DNA from 4 places in the Shewanella sp. N2AIL genome. Region 4 is predicted to be linked to each of the others. Evidence: predicted binding sites of a transcription regulator. Region 4 holds the regulator's gene; each other region holds the start of a gene.
What was found. Region 4 encodes LexA, which represses DNA repair genes until DNA is damaged. Its sites were predicted from a motif close to TACTGTATNNNNATACAGTA; they were not measured.
Positions count from the first base shown of each region.

Region 1: a site for LexA is predicted at 1,870-1,889, ahead of umuD (translesion error-prone DNA polymerase V autoproteolytic subunit). Genes of this name have one in related genera too.
Region 2: a site for LexA is predicted at 1,252-1,271, ahead of MO387_RS10870 (DNA topoisomerase III). Genes of this name have one in related genera too.
Region 3: a site for LexA is predicted at 2,039-2,058, ahead of recA (recombinase RecA). Genes of this name have one in related genera too.

Region 1 covers NZ_JALBYT010000018.1:1,978-5,180, forward strand. The annotation lists gene MO387_RS11920 (hypothetical protein) at 1-121, opposite strand, end outside; gene MO387_RS11925 (hypothetical protein) at 124-576, opposite strand; gene umuD (translesion error-prone DNA polymerase V autoproteolytic subunit) at 1,436-1,852, opposite strand; gene MO387_RS11935 (SLC13 family permease) at 2,127-3,203, opposite strand, start outside.
Region 2 covers NZ_JALBYT010000015.1:62,395-65,597, forward strand. The annotation lists gene MO387_RS10870 (DNA topoisomerase III) at 1-1,239, opposite strand, end outside; gene MO387_RS10875 (hypothetical protein) at 1,406-1,693, shown strand; gene purF (amidophosphoribosyltransferase) at 1,879-3,203, opposite strand, start outside.
Region 3 covers NZ_JALBYT010000002.1:209,801-213,003, reverse strand. The annotation lists gene alaS (alanine--tRNA ligase) at 1-6, opposite strand, end outside; gene MO387_RS02620 (regulatory protein RecX) at 376-789, opposite strand; gene recA (recombinase RecA) at 864-1,931, opposite strand; gene mutS (DNA mismatch repair protein MutS) at 2,316-3,203, shown strand, end outside.
Region 4 covers NZ_JALBYT010000013.1:92,757-95,959, forward strand. The annotation lists gene plsB (glycerol-3-phosphate 1-O-acyltransferase PlsB) at 1-1,112, opposite strand, end outside; gene lexA (transcriptional repressor LexA) at 1,273-1,893, shown strand; gene MO387_RS09945 (SulA-like leucine-rich domain-containing protein) at 1,890-2,402, shown strand; gene coxB (cytochrome c oxidase subunit II) at 2,804-3,203, shown strand, end outside.

The DNA of each region.
Region 1 (3,203 bases), on a different contig from region 4:
GTAACCTTTTAAGTGCGCCAGATATCTCATTAGCTTTAAATGCTGCAATTGCTGCAGCCACTGCCGCTATTGCAGCCAGTAAAGGGGCAAGCGCATTTACTATTTTCGCTATTTCACACATTCTTAACTTACTTGCCTCAAGTAAGACCCTAGAATAGAGTTGCCTTTAAAGTGGATTGTTTTCACCATATTTAAGAACTCGTTAAACTGATCTACCTCCCCACTTTCGGTTGAGGTTTTCTGCATGAAATCAAGCATGATAACGTAAGCTTGCTGTTCATCGGCCGGTAAAGACGTCATAGCTTGACCTGATTTATATAAGTTATGGACATTCTCCATTCTTTTTAAAGCGGCTAATTGGTGAATTTTGGCAGCAATTTCTGGGTCATTTTCTGCCTTACTTACAAGAGCGTCTAAATCCGTTTTATTTTCGTGTAGAGCAGCACGCATAAACATGCCACGAATGATTCCATGAAGAATTGCCGCAATAAAAAAGCCGGCAATAGCTCCCCAAATACCTCCTGTTACTCCGCCAATTACAACCCCAAGAAACGGAAAAACTGATTTTGAGAACATTCCTATACCCCTAGTCTTTGTTTTTGATAAATGGGGAGATAATCAATACCCCAAGAAAAAATACAACCATTAATGGCCACAGCAAGGCTGATATGGCTGGCGCCTCAGCAGTAGCAACCCACTTTCTAAAAGGCCAATATAGAAATGCAGCGATCACAAAGTAAACAGCAACCATAGATTTGTTCCTCCTTAATGATGATTACTCCCTGTAGCACAGTTTTACGCTAGGGAAGCTAACATTTTATTAGTGCGCATGCGCGTTTACCTCGTTGGACCAGTTAAAACGCGCACAGTTAACTACCTGTATGCAAAGAACTTATCAGCTTTCTATCAAATACACCATCTGGAAAAACGCGCATGCGCGTTTTCCAAACCTATTAACTAATTTTGGAAAAGTATATATAAATGATTTTAAAGAGTTTTGTTAATTTTAGGCTGGATAAACGCGCAAACTAATGAGTGTAAAAACACTCAAAAACATCTAAATTTAAATATGACTGTATACCCATCCAGTTCCGCTTATTCATGAAGACTCACTAAAAATAAGGTTCATCGATAAGAACTGTTAGGGCAAATAGTTCGTCAATTTTCGATTCACTAAATAAATGCTAGCAAGCTTTGGGGCAGTTTGATGCTGAAAGACATCTGCACTCCTTCCATTGAAAGCACGCCTTAAAGAAGTGACTAATTTTCTGGAAACTGATAACATCAAAACTCAAGTTTTAGGAAAAATAGCTAAAAATTACTATTTTTCTGGAAAAGGCTAGTAAGCCTTATCACACAAACCTTTCCAGATTTATTGCTGATACCACCTGTGTAGGTAAATTATTGCAATCGACGAGGGCGAATAATGAGGGCGTCATTTGAGCTTTTTCACCACGTTGGTCACCACCCCAAAGATGTTTAACTCAGACTCATCATTGATGGCAATCGGGGAGAATAAGGCATTACGTGGCAGTAATTGCACCACAGGGCGCAGTTGCAATTGCTTTACAGTAAACTCGCCGTTGACTGCTGCGACAACGGTATCTCCGTGGGCCGGCTGTAATGAGCGATCCACCACCAAAATATCACCGGAGAAAATCCCCGCTTCGATCATCGAATCCCCTTGGACTTTGACAAAAAACGTGGCGGCGGGGTGCTTGATGCATAACTCATTGAGATCTAATGTTTGTTCTACATAGTCTTGGGCAGGTGACGGAAATCCTGCGGCAATCAAGGAGCTAAATAGCGAGAGCCGATATTGGGTATGTTTGGCGAAGCGGCCTAGGATCATCATAATAAATCACAATATACTGTACGTATGAACAGTATAGTCTAACAATGAAACTTATCGAAATAATTTATGTGGGGACAGTTGTGTTATCGATCCAAGCGCAAAGATGCACTTGTTTTAAGCTGTGTGCTGATTGTATGCGCTGTAGAGTGATGAGTGTTGAGTGCTGGATAATTGATGATGGCTGCTCTAAAGCACCCTTGGCGGCGTCAATACCGCCAAGGGTGAGTGTTTCGTCAATTTAATTTAGTTAACCCGCTTTAGCTAACGCAATTTAGTTAATCCAACCGAGCCATAGCCACCACAGATAATCCAGTGGGATAAGTGCAATTAGAGTGATTGCCGCCAGCGGTAAGGTGATGTTAAGTAGTTTGCTTAAGGGCTCTTGGGATAATTGCATCGCCAAAATCAACGGGGCAACCTGATAAGGAAAAATCACGGTTGAGAAACCGATCACCTGCGTCATTAATACTGCAGGGGTGGAGAAGCCAGTTGCATTGGCAAAATCTGCCGCCATGGGGGACAACACTGTCGGCACACCTGGAACCGTTGCCACTAATCCCGTCAGCGTCCCCATCAGCGATAACGACATGAAATTCAGGAACGATGCCCCTTGCTGCAATGGTAGCCATTCACTGAACAATTGACCTAGCGCAGTGCCAAGTCCAGATTGATTGACCAATGCTCCCAGACCTAAGGCCGCCGCGACAAAAATGACGGTCGCAAAATCCACCGAACTATTAAAACTCTTAGGCTCAAGCACTCCCCATTTGGGGAGCAATAACAAGATAGCGGTGGTCAGTCCAACCCACGCCGGATTGACCCCGTGCAGTGAGTCTGTCACCCAAAACAGTAAAGTGATCGCAAGTAATACTGTGACTTTCTTTTGCATACCAAGATTATAAGCTTCTGTTTCAATAACGCTTTCAGGTCGATTTTCATCTATTTTTGCAGGAAATAGGAAGACGACTAGCGCCACAATCAATATCGATTTGAGCAAACCAAGGATTGGAAAATGCAGTAAGAGATACTCGGTATAACCAAAATGGATATTGAATAGATTCTCGCTGGAACCCGCCAATATCATATTGGGAATATTCGCGGGCAACACGGCAAAACTGGGCATGTTACACGCCAGTGCCAAGGCGGTCGCAATGCCTATCCGCCCATGACTACCACGAGCAAAACCGACTTGCTCAGCTAACGCCATACCAATTGGCACCATGACCACCGCACGGCCAACGGATGAGGGCATCACAAAGCCAAGCAGCACGGCACTAAAGACCAAACCCGCAATCAAGCGTGGATAACTTGAGGTCAGTATGGGGGCAATCAAACTGGCCATTCTGCG
Region 2 (3,203 bases), on a different contig from region 4:
TAAGTACTGGCGGGCCACATGAAGATATAACTGCCTCTCACGCTGACTCAAACTGGATAAGTTAGCCGTCTTCTCGGTTGGAACAATGGCGTGGTGGGCATCCACTTTTTTATCATCCCATGCCTTGGATTTAAGCCGTGGATCGGGGGCATCGGCGCCTTGCAGTAACTCAGCGGCACCGCTGCTAATCGCCTTAAGAACCGACGGCGCTAGACTATGTTGCTCGACGGGTAAATAACGGCTGTCGGAGCGGGGATAAGTAATGAGTTTATGGCGTTCATACAAACTCTGGCAGGTATCGAGCACATCCTTAGCACTCATGCCAAACCGTTTTGCCGCATCAATCTGCAACGCGGATAAGCTATAGGGCAAAGGCGGATTCTGTTTCTTGTCCTTAGCCACTAATTGAGTCACTAAGGCAGGTTTATCACTGATGCGACTCACCACATTTTGTGCTAACCCTCTGGCTAGTACTCGCCCTTCTTCGTCCATATACGGCTGACAAGCTTCGCTGGGTTGCCACTTAGCGCTGAAGGTTTCCTGCTTTTCGGTCGCCAAATGCGCTAGCACTTCATAGAAAGGTTTAGATTGAAAATTGGCAATCTCTTCATCACGGCGCACCACTAGCCCGAGTAAAGGAGTTTGCACTCGCCCGACGGACAATACGCCTTGATAACCAACCTTTTTACCTTGGATGGTATAAGCGCGGGTCATATTCATGCCGTAGAGCCAATCGGCGCGGCTACGGGCTAAGGCCGATGTGGACAAAGGAATAAACTCGCGATTACTGCGTAGCTGCGTTAGCGCCCGTTTTACGGCTTGTGGGTTTAAGTCGCTGATCAGTAAACGCTGAGTTTGATGTAGCTTATCCCCCGTCACGCCAAGATAGGCAATCACTTCATCCACAAGTAACTGCCCTTCACGATCGGGATCGCCCGCATTGACCAACGTGTTGGCTTGTTTGACTAATCGTTTCAGCACTGTGAGTTGGCTACGGGTTGCGGCCTTAGGTTTTAGTTGCCACTTGTCCGGCACTATTGGCAAGTGCTCGAATTTCCAAGACTTAAATTCAGGATTATAGGCATCAGGTTCTGCTTGTTCGAGCAAGTGACCTACGCACCAAGACACACAATCGCCATTGGCGGCTTCGATAAATCCATCGCCTTTTTTATGGGGTTTAGGCAATACATCGGCAATGGCCCGCCCTAGGCTAGGTTTTTCAGCGATATAGAGGATCATACAAACACCAAGCACTGGATATAATTACAGTATAATTTAGCCCAAACGCCCGTTGAGTGCAAATTTCTGTGACAAACCGAGCTTAAATACCAAAGCTAAAGTGTAAATTCAATTGCGAATAGTTCTCAACAACTACTAGAATACACTAAATTTTAGAGGAGTAGCTATGAGGCAGTTTGCAATAAATGCACGGCAGACGATGACAATCAGTCCGGCATTGATATTAAGATTTAATCAGTTAGTGCTATTTCATAGTCTAATGTTACTCGCCATAAGTATGCTCACCAACACTTGGCTGGGACAAATGAAAATCATCGACATGCCTTTAGCTTGGGGATTCATGCTAGTAATGCCCATTGCGGTGAGCTTATCGCTACTGCTAAAACACCAAGTCACCCGCCATAGCTTAAGCAGCTTATTCGGGGTGTGGATGCTGCTGTGGATCTGGGGATAAGCAACGAACCTATGTCTTAAAAAAATCTGCAGCCTCGCATGCGGATGTCGAGAACTAACACTCAGAAAAGTTTCCCCTCGCCTAATCGCGGCACCTTTCCCAAGTGGCGGTTACCAATTCAGAAAAAATCCATAAAAAAAGCCAGTGACATTACCACTGGCTTTTTATCCGCCTAACGTTTCACCTTATGGGTGACAAACGTTATGCAGCTCTAAATTAGTACCGATATCTTTGTTACGATCCGCTTTAGCATCGTCATTACGCAGTTGCGTCAAGTGATCTAAATACGCTTGATCTACATCGTTAGTGATGTAATGACCATCAAAAACTGAGGTTTCGAAACGTTTAATCGCTGGATTTTCCATTCTTACTGCTTCGATTAAATCAGGTAAGTCTTGGAAAATAATGCCATCGGCACCAATTAACTTGGCGATTTCATCGGCATCACGGCCATGGGCGATCAACTCGTTTGACGTTGGCATGTCGATACCATATACGTTCGGGAAACGAATTTCCGGCGCGGCAGAGGCAAAGTACACTTTCTTGGCACCCGCTTCACGGGCCATTTCGATGATTTGCTCAGACGTCGTACCGCGAACGATAGAGTCGTCCACCAGCAAGACATTTTTGCCTTTGAATTCAGTGTTAATCGCATTCAACTTGCGACGCACTGACTTCTTACGTTCCTGTTGACCCGGCATGATAAAAGTACGGCCAATATAACGGTTTTTCACAAAACCTTGGCGGTACGGTAAGTCCATGCAACGGGCAATTTCTAGCGCGATATCGCAAGAAGTTTCAGGAATAGGGATCACCACATCGATATCGTGATCGTACCATTCTTTCTTAATCTTCTCGCCAAGCTTAGCGCCCATGTTTACGCGACTGGCATAAACAGACACTTTATCGATCGTCGAATCTGGACGGGCAAAATAAACGAATTCGAAGATACAAGGGGCGTAGCTAGGTTCTGCTGCACATTGACGGGTATACAGCTGACCATCAATTGACACGTAAATCGCTTCACCTGGCGCCACATCACGCATCACTTCAAAACCGACGGCATCGAGTGCCACGCTTTCAGAAGCGACCATATATTCAGTACCCGTTGGCGTTTCGTGCTTACCTAACACCAGAGGACGAATACCAAATGGGTCACGGAACGCGACTAGGCCTTGACCGATAATCATAGCCACAACCGCGTAGGCACCACGAGCTTGCTGGTGTACGTTAGCAACCGCATCGAACACTTCTTCCGACGTCAGGGTCAAACTAGTGGTTTTTTGCAGTTCGTCAGCCAACAGGTTGAGCAACACTTCAGAATCCGAAGTGGTGTTCACATGGCGACGTTTTTTGATCAGCCCTTCGGCTAATTCGACTGTATTGGTTAAGTTGCCGTTGTGGGCTAAAGAGATCCCAAATGGCGAGTTAACATAGAAAGGCTGCGCTTCAGATGCGCTTGAACTGCCCGCAGTTGGATAACGCACATGGCCAATACCTGCATTACCTT
Region 3 (3,203 bases), on a different contig from region 4:
ATACATGAAATCATCCTGAATTGGGTAAGCATTACCAGCTACGCCTTAGGCTAGCCGTATTTCTATTTGCCCAGCATTATAAGCAGACTGAGGAAGGACGACCAGCCTTGATTGGTGATATGCACATCAGGAATTTAATATTTTAGCGTGAATCGCCCACATAAGAGTGGCTAGAGGCCAAACAGCAATAATAAAGGACAATGACAGACTCTGCGGGTTAGGTGCAAAAAGTACAGTATTTGAGCAAGTGGGTAAAGTGTCGGGAACGAAAGCAACAAAGCCCATTTGATGACATTTTAGAGGAGATTTTCTGAGGACTTGTTAAAGAAGCTTTTGCAGTCTTAAGGTTACATCGCAATCGATGAATTAAGGCGATTAATAATCGTCGTCGAGATCATTGGGATCTGAATCTAACGCATAAGTGATTTGATCGTAGCTAAAGCCTTGGCCCATTAAAAACCGCACTCGTTTGGCCTTTTCCTTCGCGATGAGATCCCGGGCTTTAGAGCCCTTCACTTCTGTTACGCGGGGAATTCCATATTTTTTAGTGGCTTTATCTTTTGCTAGCTCAAACCAGTCACAATCACTATTGGTTATCGCCGCTTCAATGCAATCTTTAGACAGGCCTTTTTGCGCTATCGCTTGGCGAATGCGGATGGCACCGTGACCTCGACTAATGTGGCTACGGACCAACAGTTCAGCATAGCGATTATCATTGATAAAACCGGAGGATTCACATGCATCGAGCACAGGTTCGATATCATTCAGTTCGAAACCTTTTTCGAGCAATTTATCGTGGATTTGTAAGCGGGAATAATCGCGGCGCGCTAACAGCGCGACCGCAATTTGACGGGCTGACTGACTCAGAATACTTCGCCTGTTTCTAAATCAACATTATCTTCCGTGCTAGCATCATCTTTAGCAGCCAGTGCACTAGGATTGCTCAAAAGTAACTCACGTAATGTCTTGTCAATTTCAGTAGCAATGGCTGGGTTTTCAGTCAAATATTTACCCGCATTAGCACGACCTTGACCGATTTTATCACCTTTATAACTGTACCAAGCACCCGCTTTTTCAATCAACTTATGGGCTACGCCTAAGTCAACTAACTCACCAGTACGGTTAATACCTTGGCCGTAAAGGATTTGGAATTCGGCTTGCTTGAACGGTGCTGCAACCTTGTTTTTCACCACTTTAACGCGAGTTTCGTTACCGACAACTTCATCGCCGTCTTTAATGGCACCAGTACGACGAATGTCTAAACGAACAGAAGCATAGAACTTCAGCGCGTTACCACCGGTTGTCGTTTCTGGGTTACCGAACATCACACCAATCTTCATCCGGATTTGGTTGATGAAGATAAGTAAGGTGTTAGATTGCTTTAAGTTACCAGCAAGTTTACGCATAGCTTGGCTCATCATACGTGCCGCTAGGCCCATGTGAGAATCACCAATTTCGCCTTCGATTTCAGCTTTAGGCGTTAATGCCGCCACTGAGTCGACGACGATAACGTCAACAGCGCCTGAGCGAGTTAATGCATCACAAATCTCAAGCGCTTGCTCGCCGGTATCTGGTTGTGAACACAGAAGGTTATCAATATCTACGCCCAATTTTTTAGCATAGATAGGGTCGAGTGCATGCTCTGCATCGATAAAGGCACAGGTTTTACCTTCACGTTGCGCTGCGGCAATCACTTCTAAAGTCAGTGTCGTTTTACCTGATGATTCAGGACCATAGATCTCAACGATACGACCCATTGGCAAACCGCCAGCACCTAAAGCAACGTCCAGAGACAGAGAACCGGTAGAAATGGTCTCAACATCCATAGAGCGATCTTCGCCCAGCTTCATGATGGAGCCTTTACCAAATTGTTTCTCAATTTGGATCAATACCGCAGCAAGTGCTTTCTCTTTATTTGGATCGACCTTCATTCCAGTTCCCTCATCAAGACAAGCCTTAAGCTGTCAAAAGTAATATTCAATTTACAAACGGGTAATTCAAAAAGCCGCGCTTTTTGTCTTAATTCTGCTGACTAGTATACTGTACAATCATACAGTATCAAGACCTATGGCTGAATTATTTTTAGCTAATGGGATTTTTTAATATGGCTAAGGTTTTAGCGAATATCAAATCGGATATTGCATCCCTTTGACGAATATCCGTCATCAAGGGCTCAATTTTCGGTAAATTATTGCTAAGATTGGCGCAGCAAATTTTGCGTGGTCTTTTTAGCTAAAAATTGTACAGCAGTCTTCTGCTTCCATAGCGCTTAATCCCACATAACCACGGCAGTCACAACGGACGATAACGATTTAATGAATGTAATTGATACCGATGATTTAGAAAAACATACTCCTATGATGCGTCAGTACTTGACCATGAAAGCAGAACATCACGACATGTTGCTGTTTTATCGCATGGGTGACTTCTACGAGTTGTTTTATGACGATGCTAAACGTGCTTCTGAGCTGTTAGGCATTTCACTCACGGCGCGCGGTAAAAGTGGTGGCGATCCTATCCCTATGGCGGGACTGCCTTACCATGCTGTGGAAGGCTATCTTGCGAAATTAGTTCAAATTGGTCAATCGGTTGCGATATGTGAACAAATTGGCGACCCAGCAACCTCTAAAGGGCCAGTTGAGCGTAAAGTGGTGCGTATCGTCACGCCTGGCACCTTAACCGACGAAGCCCTGCTGCAGGAACGCCAAGACAATCTATTGGCAGCGGTTTATCAAGGTAAAATCGGTTTTGGTTATGCCACTCTGGATGTTTCATCCGGGCGTTTTGTGATTGCCGAGCTCGAGACGCGAGAGTCATTAGAAGCTGAATTGCAACGCACTAATCCCGTTGAAATTCTCTACAGTGAAGACTTTGGCGAACTAGGTCTACTAAACGGTTTTAAAGGTAAACGTCGTCGCCCTGAATGGGAATTTGATTACGACACTAGCATCAAGTTACTACTGACTCAGTTTGGCACGAAAGACTTGCATGGTTTTGGTATTGCAGATGCACGTTTATCACTGCAAGCTGCGGGTTGCTTAATGCAATATGTCAAAGACACACAGCGCACAGCCCTGCCCCATATCAATGCCATTACCCGCTTCAATCAAACCGATAGCATAGTGCTCGATGCGGCAACTCGCCGAAATCTAGAACTCACTCAAAACCTTGCCGGTGGCCGCGATAATACCTTAGCCGCAGTA
Region 4 (3,203 bases):
TCACGGAATACTGCGGTATACAGCTTGTTGCCATTAAAACTACGGCGGATAAAGAAGGCACCACCGCGACGGAACATAGGCCCCGCGGGCCAGAAGTTGAGGTTAATACCGGCTGCAATGTGCGGCGGAACCATGCCTTGATAATACAAAATATACGATAACAGCAGGTAATCCATGTGGCTGCGATGGCAAGGCACATAGACAATCTCGTGGCCATCATGGTGCAACTGGCGAACTTGCTCGGCGCCTTTGATGTTGATCCCGCTGTAAAGCTTGTTCCACAACCAAGTTAAAAAACGCTCGGCAATACGCACTAAACTATCTGAGTAATCGGCAGCGATTTCATCGAGATACTCAATAGCCGTCTCGCGCGCTTGGGTCTCAGAAATCTTTTTGTTGGCCGCTTCTTCTTGAATCGCTTTACGCAGCGACTCGGATTTGAGCAGCGAATGAAACAATGCTTGGCGATTTGGCAGCACAGGCCCTGTCATCACCTTACGTTGACGGCGGAAATGCACCCGCGCGACCCGCGCTAATTTATGGGCAATCCCCATGTCAGTGCCGTGTTCGTCGGCCATGTATCGCAGAGATACCGCATTTGAAAACTGTACGAAGTTATGTCGACCTAAGAATAAAATCATCAAGCATTTGCGCAGCCAAGTCGGGTTTTCCCGCTCAAACACAGCCGCCTTCATAGTGTCGTCTTCTTTCCCTGGCGTGCGGCCCCAATATAGGCTTACGGGCACCAGTTGAATGTCTAATTCAGGGCGTTCCTTATGCACGGCCAATAAACGCATAAAGCATTCGAGGAAAGGCTCGTTACCCGCACGCTCACCAAACAGCGGCTTACGCCCTTGAAGGCAGACAACCCGAGGCGCGATTACACCATTTGCCACTAAAGGCTCATAGGGGCTCGGCAGTCCTAACTTAGCCGTAATTTCGCTCAGGGCAGCGATGTCACTCAGCGATTCCGTTTTCATCACATAAGCAAGGGGTCTGGAGGCATCCAGATTCAGATCGGCAAAGGGATCCTGAGGCACAACAATAGTGTGCACTAAGTGTTTTTGGATCCAGCGTAATGATTTCAACCAAAGAGAGTCGTGTTTAGGCATTATTCTTATGCAATTAAGTACGTTTACTAGCCCGGTAGAATACCAGACTATGGGTAATATTCGCTAATTCTCTCCAACATAGCTAAAAAGTGGTTAATACTTGCGCTGCAAATAATACTGTATATACTAACAGTAACTGTATAGAAAAACAGGAAACACCATGAGACCTTTGACGCCACGCCAAGCTGAAATTTTAGAGCTAATTAAACGAAATATTGCCGATACTGGCATGCCACCCACTCGGGCAGAAATCGCGACCCGTTTAGGTTTTAAGAGCGCCAATGCGGCTGAAGAGCATCTTAAAGCGTTGGCGAAAAAGGGCTGCATTGAGATCATGCCAGGCACATCGCGGGGCATTCGTCTGACTGCGGAAGTCGAAGAAGTAACTGAAACAGGTTTACCGCTTATCGGTCAAGTAGCCGCTGGCGAACCTATTCTCGCCCAAGAACATGTTGAACAGTACTACCAAGTCGACCCAAGCATGTTCCATCCCGCCGCCGATTTTTTACTGCGGGTTAAAGGCGACAGCATGAAGAATATTGGCATTCTCGAAGGAGATTTGCTGGCTGTTCATAAAGTACAACAAGCTAGAAATGGTCAAGTGGTTGTCGCTAGAGTCGACGACGATGTCACTGTTAAACGTTTCGAAAAAAAAGGTAATGTGGTCTATCTACACGCCGAAAATGAAGACTATTCCCCGATTAAAGTGGATTTAGGCTATCAAAGTTTAACAATTGAAGGACTCGCCGTCGGTGTGATCCGTAATGGAGATTGGCTATGAACAAACTACTTGGCAATGCACCCCGCCATCCGGGCTTGTGGCTCGATGAAGTCCGTGATGCCGACTATGACTGGCACCATGCACCTATCGCCTGCATGCCAACTAAGACTCAAGGCCGCCAAGAGTTAATCCATTTGAGTGCGCAACTCGCCCAGTTAAGCCAACAGGGTCGTTGGTTAGTGCTCATCAACCCACCGAGCATTGGCTACAAACAAATGCTCGCCAATGCAGGCGTGCGTATGGACAGAGTCTTGCTGGTGCACGCTAAAGATGAAGTCGAAACCCTGTGGGCAATGGAAAAAGCCTTAACAAGTGGTACGTCCAGTGCAGTTATTACTTGGACCCAATCACTGGATGCACGCGATAATCGTCGCCTGCAAATCGTGGCTAAAAGTGCCCGCGCCATGGGTATAGTGCTTGAAGACGTAAACAGTCACTTACACGGCGACGTACGCATTGAGCAAGGCAATCTCTTCGGCCAACAATCTTTTTTTAGCGCTGTACATTAAATATTCATTTATTTTTTACCTTGAAAGCCGCCTCGCCTATGAATGTGAGGCTTTTTTTTGGCAATTTTTCAGACAATTAGATAAATAAGTGATCTTGATCAATATTTAAACAGCAAGTATGGTTGATTTAGTCGGCGATGATATATCGCCGCCCGTGGCAAATAAATCGAGCCGTAATCGAGTTCAAAATGCCACTAAAAATAGAGAACAGATTTATTTCAGTCGTATGTGCCAGCGTGGCTAATACCAGCAGTAACAATACTTAATTAAAAGTAACAGCCGCCAACGCACGTTGAAGTCAAAAACGCTTTTTTGGGAACTGAAGAGTTTGCATAGAGTTGAGACTTACTGTGTTGCTCTTCTTTGTAGTTGCTATTCGCAATTGGCAGAGGAGAAGTCTTGTGAAGCAATTGTTGTATTGTTTACTCGTGGTGTTATTCGCACCACCGTTGGCCGCCGCGGACATGCGGTTCAACATGACCCCTGGCGTAACCGAGATCAGTGGCAAGGTTTATCACTTGCACATGACCATCTTGTATATCTGCTGCGCCATTGGCCTTGTGGTCTTTGGCGTGATGATTTACGCCATGATCAACCACAGAAAATCCAAAGGCGCTGTCGCGTCGCACTTTCACGAAAGCACTAAAGTTGAAATCGCTTGGACGATTCTGCCATTTATCATTTTGATCTTAATGGCGATTCCAGCGACAAAGACCTTAATTGCGATGGAAGATCCCAGCGACGCCGATCTGACCGTTAAAGTCACGGGTTCCCAATGGAAATGGCATTACAGCTATTTCG